DNA from 3 places in the Pseudoalteromonas sp. NGC95 genome. Region 1 is predicted to be linked to each of the others. Evidence: predicted binding sites of a transcription regulator. Region 1 holds the regulator's gene; each other region holds the start of a gene.
What was found. The regulator MetJ, encoded in region 1, represses methionine synthesis genes. The targets are predictions, from matches to a motif close to TAGACGTCTAGACGTCTA.

Region 1 (4,999 bases):
GAGCTAATAAATTAGCTTGCCCACGGCAAATTTTGCCGTATTTAATCGCTTTTTTTACCTTTCGAGGATCAGTGCTATACACTCCCTGTGTATCAGTCCAAATACATACTTGCTTAGCATTGCAATAATTTGCAAGTAGTGTTGCACTGTAGTCACTGCCATTTCGGCCAAGCGTTACTGTCTCGCCTTTGATATCTGCGGCAATAAACCCAGTAACAACATTTATTTTATTAGGCAAAATTAACTGCCCACATTGCTGCGCATTTTGCGCATGCATTAATTCGCCATCATTTAAGGTAAAAAGAGTACGTGCATCTTGAGCGCATGCCTCAATATTTAGCTGCTGTAAATAAGTAGAGAGTAAACGTGCTGACCACAGTTCGCCATGTGCAAGTAATGCAGCCTCTTTTAGCTGCTCAGCTTGAGCAAGTTCTGCAATATAGCTAAGTTCGATACTTAGTGTTTTAAGTGCACTTCGTTTTAAATCGGCTTCTAATAGCAGCTCTATTAAATCACTTTGATGGTTATTTAACTGCAGTAAAATATCAGCTACTGCTTGAGTATCTTGTTTTTGATAGCTTTGCCAAAGTAATACTAGCGTATCGGTTGTCTTACCCGCAGCCGATACCACCACACAATCACCCGGTTGAGTATGTGTAATTATTATTTTTGCTACGCTTTGGTATCGCTCACTTGAGCTTAAACTCGAGCCACCAAATTTATGTATACAATTAACCATATTAATCACCAAAGCGCCGGACGAGCTGCACTTAATTTAACGTTACCACCAGAAGTGCCTGCTCCTTTGCCTACACGGCCAACATTTTTATTTTGCCCTGGTTTTACAAGTTCAAACACTCGCTCAAAATCAGCGACTAAATCGTGTATATCTTCAATACCTACCGAAATACGAATAAGCGTATCGCCCACGCCCGCTTCTAAACGTGCTGTTGCCTCCATACCTGCGTGCGTCATAGTTGCAGGGTGACAAATTAAGCTCTCTACGCCACCTAGTGACTCAGCTAAACTAAACGTTTTAAGGCTAGTTAAAAATGCCGCAGCGTCGTTTATATCGCCTTTAATATCAAAACTAACCATGCCACCAAAACCAAGTTGCTGTGCTTTAGCTAGCTCATGTTGAGGATGTGACTCAAGACCTGGGTAGTAAACTTGGCTTACATATTCAGAGCTTTCAAGATACTTAGCTATTGCCAGTGCATTTTCTTGATGCTGCCTTAGGCGCACATTTAAAGTACGTAAACCACGAAGCGTTAAATAGCTATCAAAAGGCGCACCCGTAATACCAATGTTATTAGCCCACCAAGCAAGCTCATCGCCTAACTCTTGTGTTGCGGCAATAACAGCGCCGCCTACTACATCTGAGTGTCCGTTAATGTATTTAGTGGTTGAATGCACCACAATATCTACACCAAAATTAATAGGATTTTGTAAAGCAGGCGACAAAAACGTGTTATCTGCAGCCACCAATGCACCGCATTGCTTTGCAACATCGGTAACCGCTTTAATATCTGTTAAACGAAGTACTGGGTTACTTGGGGTTTCTATCCAAATAAGCTTAGGTTTAATTACTAAAATTTGTTGAAGACTTTCTTCTTTTGTTAAATCTAATATTTCGAGCTTTAGTAGTCCGCGTTTTTGTAAAGATGTAAATAAACGATAGCTGCCACCATAACAATCATGTGGAATTACTAACGTATCGTCACTATTAAGTAGCTGAGTAGCTAAATGCACGGCAGCCATGCCTGTAGCTGTAATTATGCCACGAGCGCCACCTTCAAGCTTAGCAAGCGTCTCAGCTAAAATATCACGATTAGGATTACCGCTACGACCATAATCATACTCACGCTTAGTATCAAAGTCGGCAAACGAATAAGTAGTCGATAAATAAATTGGCGGTACCACCGCACCATGATGTTTATCAGCATCAACGCCGTTACGTACAGCAATGGTCGCTTTGTTTTTTTCGCTCATATTCGTCACCTGATTAATTTGGATGTTTAGACGTCTAAAAGAGTAAGTTATCCGTTTTGATAAGTCAAAGTATTTTAAAGCTCTAGATGGCTAAAAGTAGAAGGGGCCTCTGCGAATAACACATTTTAGCTCACAAAAGTGTGCTTATCTTTACACCTACAATAGGCTTATTAAGATAGATCGGTATCTATTATTTGACTATCTTTTTTAAATCGATAGAATTTCACGCATATTTACACGCTTTTTATACCGTGTGAGAAATTAATAATCTGAGGCAACGATACATCTTATGGCTAAATGGAATGGTGAGTATATTCACCCATACGCAGAACACGGTAAAAAATCAGAGCAAGTTAAAAAGATCACCGTTTCGATCCCGCTAAATGTATTAAAGGTATTAACTGACGAACGTACACGTCGTCAAATCAATAACCTTCGCCATGCTACAAATAGTGAATTGCTATGTGAGGCATTTTTGCATGCTTTTACTGGCCAACCTTTACCAAATGACGATGACTTACGTAAAGATAACGCCGAAAAAGTGCCAGAAGAAGTTAAAAAAATAATGCAAGAAATGGGTCTAGAAGTACCCGTTTTAAACGAAGAATAAATATTACAAAGACAAAAAAAACCTCAGTAATTACTGAGGTTTTTTTATGTCTAAATTTTATTGTATAGCTCTACTGTATAGATTTACTGCATATAGTTTTCAGGTAGCTCAATTTGTGCAACACCTGACTCAATAGCAGCAAGTGCAACAGCTCTTGCTATACGCGGCAGTAAACGTGGATCCATTGGTTTTGGAATAATATACTGCGCACCAAATTCTAGTTTATCTACACCAGCGGCTTTTAAAACTTCTGCAGGTACTGGCTCTTTGGCAATACTTCGAATAGCATCTACTGCAGCAATTTTCATTTCATCGTTAATAGCGCTTGCACGTACATCAAGCGCACCACGGAAAATAAACGGGAAACATAAAACATTATTAACTTGGTTAGGGTAATCAGAGCGCCCTGTTGCCATGATTAAATCGTTGCGTGCGCCGTGCGCAAGTGCAGGATCAATCTCAGGATCTGGATTTGAACATGCAAACACAACTGGTTTTGCAGCCATTAGCTTTAAATCTTCAGCCGCTAATAAGTTAGGGCCAGAAACACCCACAAATACATCTGCATCTGCAATTACATCTTGCAATGTACGCTTATCGGTATTATTAGCAAAAAGCTGTTTGTATTCATTTAAGTCATCGCGGCGGGTATGAATAACACCTTTGCGGTCAAGCATATAAATGTGTTCACGCAGTGCGCCACACTTAATTAACAGCTCCATACACGCAACAGCGGCAGCGCCTGCACCTAAACATACAATAATTGCATCTTCAATTGACTTACCTTGTACTTCTAGCGCATTTAACATACCAGCAGCCGTTACAATGGCAGTACCGTGTTGATCGTCATGAAAAACAGGAATACTACAACGCTCTATTAATGCTTTTTCTATTTCAAAACACTCTGGTGCTTTAATATCTTCAAGGTTAATACCACCGAATGTGTCGGCAATGTTGGCAACCGTATTAATAAAGTCTTCTGTTGTTTTGTGCTTAACTTCAATATCGATAGAATCAAGCCCTGCAAAACGTTTAAACAATAACGCTTTACCTTCCATTACAGGCTTAGACGCTAAAGGACCTAAATTACCAAGGCCTAGAATTGCAGTACCATTAGTAATAACCGCAACCATGTTACCTTTACCAGTATATTTATAAGCATTTGCAGGATCTGCAGCTATTTCACGTACAGGTTCGGCAACACCTGGGCTATACGCAAGTGCAAGATCATGAGCCGTTTCAGCTGGTTTTGTAAGCTCAATGCTAATTTTACCTGGTACGGGATGTGAGTGGTAATGTAGTGCTTGTTCACGAAAGTCAGACATAACGCGATGGTATCCTGCAATTTAAGTTAAAGTGAGAGATGGAGTCTTGGGGTACGATACCCTTATTATTTTTAAATTCCAAGCAATATCAGGTCTATCCTGTTATATGCTATATCCTTTAATTTTAAGAGGTTTTTCAGTAACTTTGCAGGATTATATCAACATTTAATAAATAAAAATTCACCTAAAAAGTAAGTTTTAAGGTGCTTTTATGCCTATCAAAATCTTATAAAATGTATACTTAAAGTATCAGCATAAACTTAGAATAACAGCCTACTACCCTACTTTAAAAACAGATAAGCCCACGTTAGCTACTTTTATCAACCTAGTTAAAAATTGTACTATTTAAAATATAGAGAATATCTATCGATTTGTCTGTAAAGGATTATGTATACTCAGAATAAGAATAGGAAATAGTTATGCAAAAGGAGGGGATAGTTAAAATCAACGAAATAATACCAATCTGCTTATATATGGGGTCTATTTAACGTTAAGAAAATTACGCTAGAACTAGGCAAAAATTTTTGTATCTAATTGTTCTAAATAAAAAATTTTAACGACGTTATAGTGCAATTTAATTCGTTAAATTGCTCAAAGATTTATGTAGGTTAGTTTAAGATAATAAATAACAAATTTTAGGCACAAAAAAAGCACCCTAAGGTGCTTTTTTTAACTAAACAGCAATAATTACTTCTTGCTGGCAAGTGCACCGAAGCGCTTGTTGAAGCGATCAACACGTCCGCCAGTGTCTAAAACTTTTTGCTTACCAGTGTAAAACGGGTGACACGCAGAACATACGTCTAAGTGAATGTCTTTACAAAGAGTTGAGCTAGTTTCGAATTTATTTCCACATGAACATGTTGCAGAAATTACTTCGTACTTAGGGTGAATACCTTCTTTCATAGGAACCTCTAGTTAAGGCCGCATCGCTCTCCAAACCCGGAGTTTGGCACCATACGTCGTTAAAACAAATTTGTTGGTGGCGGATTTTATCCAACAACCTCCCCCCACACAAGTATTTATTTATATTTTTGCCAAAAAAGTGAACAATCTCTGTCTCAAGCGCTATTGC
Region 2 (4,999 bases), 430 kb from region 1:
AACCAACTCAGCAGGTTTATTAGTGTTATAGACCATTGGTGATGTTTGCTGCGACGCTAAACGTTTTTGCATATCAGCGCCGCCTGCGGTTATAAACACATATTGAACATTGTCTGTTTGTAAGTTTTCTTTAATAACGCGATTTACATCAGCAACGCTTAGCGTTTTAAGTTTGTTAGTTACGTAACTTACAAAACTATCTGTGTCGTAAAATTCGCTATCAAGTGCGTAACCTAATTGGCGGTTTTGACTTGCAACCATTTGCGGCACAAAGTTAATTAAAAAGTTACGTGTTGCTTCAAAGTCATCTTCGCTCATACCATTTTTAATTAGCTTATCTAGCTCAAACAAGGCGGTACGTGTTGCAAAGTGCGCATCGTTATTAGAGCGAAGTGGGCGTAACCACACTTGAAATATTTGCTCAGAGCGCCCTAGGTTTGCATCAGGCTTGGTTTGAAACATACCACGTGGAAAGTATTCAATGTATGCGTAATCGCCGTAGTTCATGCCGCGAGTTTCACGAATACGCTCATATAAAAAGCTGTTAGAACTACGGTGCTCACCAAAGTACGAACGCACAAGCCAAAGGGCTGTCCAGTCTTCGCTACTTCTAATTGTATCAATAGGGAAACCAAACGATACCGCCGTCGATTGCGCTGACTTTTCTACAATCGTTGCATGATGACCTTTAAGCACTGGCGCATCAGGAATACTTAAACGGCTTTGCTCACCCTTTGGTAGCGTTGCAAAATCGCTCATCATTTTAGCTTTAAGCTTTGCAGGTACAGCCCCAATTAAACCAACCGTGAGTTTAGATTGCGTAAGCTCGCTGTTATAAAACGCTTTAACGTCATCTAGCGTCAACGCTTCTAAATCCGAAATATCACCATAGTTGTAGCTTTCGTAAGGGTGATTTTTGTAAAGCGCACTGTATAGCACTTCTTTGCCTAGCTCTTCATCGTTAGATGCTTTTAAGCCTGACTTAATGCCATCGATCATTTCTTTTTTAAGGCGCTTAAAGTCGTCATCTCTAAAACCTGGGTTTAGTAATTGATCGCTCACAAGTGAATACCACTGCGCCGCATTATCTTTATGAATACGTCCTTGGAACGACAGCATTTCTTTATCTATTTGATAACCAAAGCTACCCGCAAGCGGATAAAGTGCTTTTTGAATATCTTTATAGCTTGTCGCCTCTGAGCCACCTTGTGCAAGCATAGCCGCAGTTAACGCAGCAACACCTTTTTTGCCTTGTGGGTCGGCAGCCGCACCGGTATTGAATAAAAAGTTAACATCAATTAATGGCGAGCCATTCGTTTTATCAAGTACTTTAAATACAGGTGCCGCAGGTGCTTGTTTAAGCTTTGCAGTAAGCGCATTTAAATTAATTTCTTGCTCGAAACCTGGGGCTTTATCAAGTGCCGACATTGTTAATGTGGTACGTGCGTTATCAGTAAAGTATTTATTAGCAACGGCTTTAATATCTGCGCTGGTAATGTTATCTGCCGATTTATACAGCTGGTTTATAACTTCAGGATCGCGCTCAAAATGCATGTAGCTGGCAAGAGTTGATGCAATCGCTTGCGATGAATCCAAGCCATTAATAAAGCTGTATTTAAGGTTCGATTTTAAATCACTCAACTTTTGCTCATCAACAAGCTCAGTGCGTGCTTTTGCATAAGTGCGGTTAATGGCATCGCGCGCAGTGGCTAAATCGTCTGCGTTTTCTACTTTAACAAATACGTGTAATAAACCCGGATCTTTAGTCTCAGGGTTATAAGTAAACATTTGGCTGGCAATTTGTTTGTCGACCACTAGCTCTTGATATAAATCTGAATTACTAGAAAAATAAAGCTGTGAGATTAAATCAAGTGCTGCTCTGTCTTTTTTAGCAGGCTCCCACGCAGCGCCTTTGTAGGATACAAGTAACCAATGTCCTGGTAGCGCTTCATCTTGCTGGTGCAAATATTTTGGTGCTTGTTGAACAGGCTCTGCTTTAATGTCAGCAACATAGTTACCCTTTTTCCAGCTACCCCAATGCTTTTTAACCATTGCCATTGTTGCTTGTGGATCTACATCGCCCACAATAACAAGTGACACATACTCAGGTTTATAAAATTTAGCAAAAAACTCTTTCCCGTACGCCATTTGATCTGGCATGGCTTCTATGTCTTTAAAAAAGCCCATAGTGGTGTGTTTATACGTGTGCTTATCAAACGCTTCTTCGCGTACAGCGCTTAATAATTTACGAATTGGGCTCGCGTTGTTTTTTAAGTACTCACCTTTTACCGTTTGTGCTTCTGTTCTAAATTGCTCTTCGGTGTAAGTTAAGTTTTGAAAAATATCAGCTTCAAGCTCAAGCACTTTATCAAGGTGCTGTTTTGAAAAGTTTAAATGGTAGTTTGTAAAATCGTTTGTTGTATAAGCGCGGTTATCAACACCTGAATTTTTTAATATGTCTGAGTACACATCTTCAGGGTATTTTTGTGAGCCTTTAAACATCATGTGTTCAAAAAAGTGAGCAAAGCCTGTTTTGCCCTCTTCAACTTCGTTACGCGACCCAACCGATACCGGAATTTGCAGCGACACTACATCAGGGTAGTCGGTTTTAACAACCATGACACGTAAGCCGTTTTCTAGCTCTTCAATTAAATAATCTTGCGAGAAAACACGGTCATCAGCTTTATTTACTTGTTCTTGTTGTGCTGTTGTTTGCGTGCTTTGGTTTTGTTGCATGGCGCAACCTGTTAACGCCAGCGATACCGCTAAGCTGGTTGCTAATAATTTAAATTTCATTGTTGTCCCTTTTTAAATTGAGCAAATTTGTTGTCAGATTTAACTCTTTAATTATGCCCCAAAGCCAATAAATATAAGAGTCCCAAGGGGATTTATTATGTAAACAACTGTGTCAATTATAAATTATGGGAACAAGCACTATGAATAAACATCATGTTAATTGAAAAACTTTCATTAAATAAATCTATCTAGACGTCTAAATGGCTGCTATATTAAATCCATCAAAACAAACTTAGCTGGAATGAGGATTATGGCTTTATCACTAAAAGAGAAGATAGTGGACACCAATCAAGGTGTTTATCTTATTGGTACTACCCCGCCTAAAATTGGCACCGATAAAGCGCAATTAAAAACCATTGCAGAAAAGCTATTAGGTCGCTTACACGAAATTGAATACGACGGTGTGATAATTTACGACATTCAAGACGAAAGCAGCCGAACTAACCAAGACCGCCCATTTGCGTTTAAACAAACCGTTGATCCGCGTGAATACAGCCATTTACTTCGTAATTTATCTGCACAAGATGTAATTACTTATAAGAGTGTGGCGCAGCGTGGCGTAGGCGAATTTAAAGATTGGCTAAGTGAAACTAAAAACGACTACGATTTACAAAATGTTGTTTTAGTAGGTAGCCCATCATCGATAGGCGATATAAAGCTAAGCCTGCCAGATGCTTATAAAGCGATGGCTGAGCAGTCAGATGATTTCTTTTTAGGTGGCGTTACTATTGCCGAGCGCCATTCAAGCAAACGAAATGAGCACGAACGATTAATAGAAAAAACAGCACAAGGTTGTCAGTTTTTTATATCGCAAGCTGTTTACGATGCACAAGCGACTATAGAGCTAATTACTAGCTACGCACGTACATGTAAAGCACAAGGGATTACACCTCAACGTATTATATTAACGTTTACCCCGTGCGGCGGCGAAAAAACCTTAGACTTTATGCAATGGTTGGGTATCTCAGTGCCAGAGGCAACTAAATGGCGCATGCTTGATGCAGACAATACATTAAGCGAATCAGTACGTATTTGCCGCGAAAACCTCGACTTAATACTTAAAAGCTGTGCGCATTTAGATGTACCGCTGGGCTTAAATATTGAAAGCTTAACAAACCGTAAAGAAGAAATTGATGCATCAATCAACTTATACCGTTTATTAAAAGCAATAATGGAATTAAACCTAGCCGAAAAGCTAATAGCTTAAAGGCTAGGTTAGAGCTAATTAACACCCTTCTTGGCAAGCCTAATGGCTTGCTTTTTTATGTCCGTTCTTTGAAAAATTAATTAATAAATACAAGTAAAGATTTGCAGCTTAAGCTATTTATTGAAGGTGTTTTTGGTTATTACTCTCAAGCCTTTTTAAGGCAAACCCCATAGAGGAGCACATAACACCAAAAATTATTCCCTCATTAGATATAAATCTAATGCTAGGGAACGTTTCAAATAAGCTTATTATTGCTAAGGAAAAAATAAAACCTATCGCAGAAAAAACTAGCCAAGTTTGTGTGGCATGAGTCATGACGAACCTCCTTTTATTGTGCTTTTTTAGCGAGCTTGTACGCTTGTTTATTTTTATACATTGCGTGGTCTGCATCATTTAATAGCGCTTCAAAGGGCTGCTTTTGTTTATTAGTAAAACTATAACCAATACTAAGCGATAAATCGCAAACGTCTTCTTTGAGTAAGGCTTTTGAATACTCAGAGGATATTTTATCCATGATGTAGTTAATCTTGCTTTTATCGCTTAATTGCATTACTGCAACAAACTCATCACCACCTAAACGCCCTACTATGTCGGCATCTCTTAAATGGTTTTTTAGCGTATCTGCCAATATAATTAAGGCTTTGTCGCCCACTTCATGTCCGCAGGTGTCGTTTAATTTTTTAAAGTCGTTTATATCAATAAACAAGCAACATACGTCGAAGCCTAAACGTAGCGCTAAGTTAAGTTTTTGCTGGGCTAATAAGTTGAGTGCTCGGCGATTATAAATATCTGTTAATGAGTCTAACATGGCTATTTCGCGCATTTGCTCATAGCTATGCACAAGTGCTAAATCATCTTCAATTAAATCGCGTAGTTGCTCTATGAGTTCAAAATATTCATCGGTATAGCTTGTTATTTTAGTGTCTTTTAAGCATAGCGTGCCAAACACTTCGCCCTCAGGCCAATGAATAGGTAAACCTAGGTAGGATTCAACAC
Region 3 (4,999 bases), on a different contig from region 1:
CTTTGGAACTCAAAGTTACCAATTTTTAGTACGTCTTGGCCGTCTGATATTTCTTGGAAAACAGTTTTGCTTTCGTCCATACCGTCGCGGAACTGATCAACAGTAGCAAGGTGTACGCTTTCGCCAACGGTAATGCTACCGCTGTCTTGCTTTTGCTCACCACTGATCATTTTAAACAGCGTTGATTTACCCGCGCCATTAGCACCAATAATGCCCACAATGGCACCTTTTGGCATGCTAAAGCTTAAATCGTCAATTAAAACGCGATCGCCAAAACTCTTACGAAGGTTAGTTACTTCAAGCACTTGGTCGCCTAAACGCGGGCCAGGTGGAATAAACATCTCGTTAGTTTCGTTACGTTTTTGGTAATCAGACTGCTGCATTTCAGTAAACTGAGCCATACGTGCTTTTGACTTAGCTTGACGACCTTTAGGATTTGAACGAACCCATTCAAGTTCTTGCGCAATTGATTTTTGACGTGCTTTTTCAGATTTTTGTTCTTGCTGTAAGCGCGCATCTTTTTGTTCAAGCCAAGAAGAGTAGTTACCTTCCCATGGAATACCTTCACCACGGTCAAGCTCCAATATCCAACCCGCTACATTATCAAGGAAGTAACGGTCATGCGTTACCGCCACAACAGTGCCTTCGTAATCGTGTAAAAAGCGCTCTAACCATGCAACCGACTCAGCATCCAAGTGGTTAGTTGGTTCATCGAGAATAAGCATGTCTGGTTTTTCAAGCAATAATCGACATATAGCAACACGACGACGCTCACCACCTGAAAGGTGCTCAATTTTAGCATCCCATTCTGGTAGGCGAAGTGCATCAGCAGCACGTTCTAAAACGTTGTCTATGTTGTGACCATCGTGCGCTTGAATAACAGCTTCAAGCTCGCCTTGCTCTTTTGCAAGTGCGTCAAAGTCAGCGTCTTCCATGGCGTATTCGTTATACACTTCGTCAAGACGTTTAAGTGCGTGTTTAACTTCGCCAACAGCTTCTTCAACAATTTCACGAACTGTTTTGCTTTCGTCTAAAACAGGCTCTTGCGGTAAATAACCAATTTTTGTACCAGGCTGAGGATGTGCATCACCTTCAAAATCTTGGTCAACACCGGCCATAATACGTAGTAACGTAGATTTACCAGAACCGTTTAAACCAAGCACACCAATTTTAGCGCCAGGAAAAAAGTGTAACGAAATATCTTTTAAGATAGTGCGCTTAGGTGGCACAACCTTAGATACTCGACTCATCGAGAATATAAATTTATCAGGTAAAACCATGGAGGAAAGCCTTCAAATAATAATAAAAATTCAATGTTGTATTGTAGTGGCTGACAGGTGAAACAGTCAACGAATGGCGAGGAGGAATATATCTTAATCGTTTTTATCTTGTTAAATGTATAGTTTTATTTGAGTGTGCTAACGTATTTAAACCACAGCAAAATAAGAAAAAATATGACTATACAAAAATTTGCAACAACCATGGCTTTACTCACTCTATTTGCAAGTAATTCTGAGGTAAAAGCAGAAAGTTCGCCTTGGCCTGAAATAAGAAAACAAAGAATCAGTCAACTACTTCCACAAGCATTAAAAGCTGCAGATGTAGATGCTTGGCTGATAGTATGTAGAGAAAATAATAATGACCCATTAGCTGATCATATTGGCTGTGAAAACGCAGGGTCGCCAGCAGCTTATTTATTTTATTTTGACAGAGATAAGTTTCATTCTGTTGCTTACTCACCTTCAAGTGAAGCAAAAGCGTTAGATGAACTCGATATACATGAAAAAGTTATATCTGTTCCCCGTAGCGTGTCAGCATTAAAATACGCTGCTGATTTTATAAAAAAACAATTATTCCGTAACATTGCAATTAATGTATCTGACCTTAACGCGCAGGCTGATGGGTTGTCGCATTCGCAGTATAAACAGTTAGCCAGTTTATTAGGGCCTGAACAAACAGCTAAGCTAATATCCTCTGAAGAACTGGTTTATCAATGGCTTTCAATTAAATTACCGGCTGAAGTTGAAATAATGAAAGAAGCGGCAGCGCTCTCTGCAAAGTGGCAGCTAGAGGCATATGAAACTATTATTCCGGGCAAAACTACCGATGCAGACGTAGCCAAGTTTTTAAAAGCTAAAATGAAAGCGCGAGGCGTGACCGATGCATGGGCTGCAGAGCAAAACCCCAATGTAAACTCAGGCCCTGACCGAGGGCATTCACACTCTACAAATAAAGTGATTATGCCTGGTGATGTGATACAAATTGATTTTGGTGTAAAGCTTTACAACCGCTGGGTAAGTGACATTCAGCGTTTTGCTTATGTGCTTAAAGAAGGAGAAACCTCAGCACCGGCCAATATTCAGCAATATTGGATTAACGCAAGAGACAGCGGTTTTGCCGCATTTAATGCAATGAAGCCCGGCGCAAAAGGCATCGACGTGGATCAAGCTCAAACCGTATTAATGAATAAATACAACTCAGAGCCTGTGCCATGGAGCACCGGCCATCCAGTAGGGTATGTTGCACACGACACCGGCCCTAACTTGGGTGGCTCTCGTAGTGCGCAAGTAAGGCCTGCGTCACAACGTGAACTTAAAGAAGGGATGGTGTTTGCCTTTGATGGTTTTTTTAGTTGGCCTTTGAATAACACCGAGTTTAAAACCATTTCGGTTGAAGAAATGGCTGTAATAACAGCCAGCGGGGCTGAGTACTTGATACCACCTCAACAAAACTTAATTTTAGTGGGTAAAAATTAACAGGTAGTGCTAGGTGTATTTATGTTCAGTACGATAAGTTAAGTGTTTATAGGTAGGCTTAACTTATCATTCATCAAACAGTTTATTCACAGTGAATAAATTTCATTTAGACATCTATACATCTAGAGGTTGATATTTTTTACTTTCAGTTCATAATTAAGCTTCGGTTTTTATGAGCAGGAGTAAAGTATGCCAATTACAGTAAAAGACGAGTTGCCGGCAATTGCACGTTTACGTCAAGAAAACGTATTTGTAATGCCAAAAACACGTGCAAAAACGCAAGAGATACGCCCAATGCGTTTGGCTATTTTAAACTTAATGCCTAATAAAGTAGAAACCGAAGTTCAGTTTATTCGCTTGCTTGCCAACTCGCCTTTGCAAGTAAACGTAGAACTACTGCGCCTCGACACTCACCGCAGTAGCAGTAATTCAGAAGAGCACCTTGATACCTTTTATCGTTATTTTTCTGAGGTTAAAGACAACAATTACGATGCGTTAATTGTAACCGGTGCGCCACTTGCCCATTTAGAATACGACGATGTAGCGTATTGGGATGAGCTAAAGGTTATTATTGATTGGGCTGAGCAACATGTTACCTCTACGTTATTTTCGTGCTGGGCAGCACATGCAGCGCTATATCACCGTTACAATTTAAAGCGCGATTTAAAAGACGACAAACTGTGTGGCGTATTTACCCACCAATGTTACTTTGATCACGGCGCACTGACTCGCGGATTCGACGACACCTTTTTGGTACCGCACTCACGCTACGGCCACATTGATATAAATAAAATAAACGCCTGTGATGAGCTAGTTGTACTGGCAGGTTCTGAGCGAGTAGGGGCTTACTTACTTAAAAATAAATCGGGTAGCCAAGTGTTTATAACCGGCCACCCAGAGTACGACGCCGACTCGCTAAAAGCAGAATACGAGCGCGATTGTAAAAAAAGCCCTAATGCACCAAAGCCCGAAAATTACTTTCCGGATGACGATGCAACTAAACAACCTTCAAAAACGTGGCAAAGCCATGCTTTTTTACTTTTTTCGAACTGGTTAAATTACTACGTGTACCAAACCACACCGTATGATATTAATTTAGTTAGCCAAGACGTGAGGACTAACAACTATGCCGAATAACGCTCCTACAAATAATAAGCAAGCCGAAATAAGCGCCGCATTAAAAGAACGCATTTTAATTTTAGATGGCGCTATGGGCACCATGATCCAAGATCATAAGCTAGAAGAAGAAGACTATCGCGGAGAGCGTTTTAAAGACTGGCATGTATTAATTAAAGGCAATAACGATTTATTAAGCCTAACCAAGCCCGATTTAATCACTGATATTCATCGTGGTTTTTTATCAGCGGGCGCCGATATTATCGAAACCAATACGTTTAACTCGACCACTATTTCGATGGAAGATTACGACATGGCAAACCTAAGTCGTGAAATAAATCTAGAGTCGGCTAAATTAGCACGCGCCATTTGTGATGAATTTACGGCTAAAACGCCAGAAAAACCGCGCTATGTAGCCGGTGTTTTAGGGCCGACAGCTAAAACGTGTTCAATTTCGCCAGACGTAAACGATCCGGGTTACCGAAATGTCACCTTTGATAAGCTGGTTGCTGCGTATATTGAATCAACACTTGCATTAATGGAGGGCGGCGCCGATTTAATACTAATCGAAACTATATTCGACACCCTTAACGCAAAAGCGGCCTCGTTTGGCGTAGAAGAAGCCTTTGAGCAAGCAGGGCGCACATTACCAGTTATGATCTCGGGGACTATTACCGACGCCTCTGGTCGTACGCTTTCGGGACAAACAACTGAAGCATTTTATAATTCTATTCGCCATATTAAGCCTATATCAATCGGCCTAAACTGTGCGCTTGGTCCTGATTTACTGCGCCAGTATGTAGAAGAGTTGTCGCGCGTGTGCGAAACGTTTACATCGGTACACCCTAATGCGGGCTTACCAAATGAGTTTGGTGAATACGACTTAGAAGCGGACGATATGGCAACCGAAATTATCGATTGGGGTAAATCGGGCTTTATTAATATAGTAGGCGGATGCTGTGGCACCACGCCTGCGCATATTCGCGCTTTTGCAAAAGGTTTAGAGGGCGTTAAACCACGCCAACTACCAGAGCTTGAAGTACGCATGCGTTTATCAGGCCTTGAAGCCTGTAACTTAAATTAAGGAGCCAGCATGACCCAACAAATAGCAGTATTTACTAATGTCG

Region 2: the regulator MetJ is predicted to act here: its motif matches at 2,986-3,003, upstream of I6E70_RS00110 (methylenetetrahydrofolate reductase).
Region 3: the regulator MetJ is predicted to act here: its motif matches at 2,864-2,881, upstream of I6E70_RS09630 (homoserine O-succinyltransferase).

Annotation. Positions count from the first base shown of each region.
Region 1 covers NZ_JADYWR010000001.1:451,405-456,403, forward strand. Annotated here, with positions in the region: gene metL (bifunctional aspartate kinase/homoserine dehydrogenase II) at 1-739, opposite strand, end outside; gene metB (cystathionine gamma-synthase) at 745-1,992, opposite strand; gene metJ (met regulon transcriptional regulator MetJ) at 2,282-2,602, shown strand; gene I6E70_RS02040 (malic enzyme-like NAD(P)-binding protein) at 2,686-3,927, opposite strand; gene rpmE (50S ribosomal protein L31) at 4,615-4,830, opposite strand.
Region 2 covers NZ_JADYWR010000001.1:24,466-29,464, forward strand. Annotated here, with positions in the region: gene I6E70_RS00105 (M16 family metallopeptidase) at 1-2,796, opposite strand, end outside; gene I6E70_RS00110 (methylenetetrahydrofolate reductase) at 3,047-4,003, shown strand; gene I6E70_RS00115 (hypothetical protein) at 4,121-4,318, opposite strand; gene I6E70_RS00120 (sensor domain-containing diguanylate cyclase) at 4,332-4,999, opposite strand, start outside.
Region 3 covers NZ_JADYWR010000008.1:147,996-152,994, forward strand. Annotated here, with positions in the region: gene ettA (energy-dependent translational throttle protein EttA) at 1-1,280, opposite strand, end outside; gene I6E70_RS09625 (M24 family metallopeptidase) at 1,455-2,756, shown strand; gene I6E70_RS09630 (homoserine O-succinyltransferase) at 2,946-3,893, shown strand; gene I6E70_RS09635 (homocysteine S-methyltransferase family protein) at 3,883-4,956, shown strand; gene metH (methionine synthase) at 4,966-4,999, shown strand, end outside.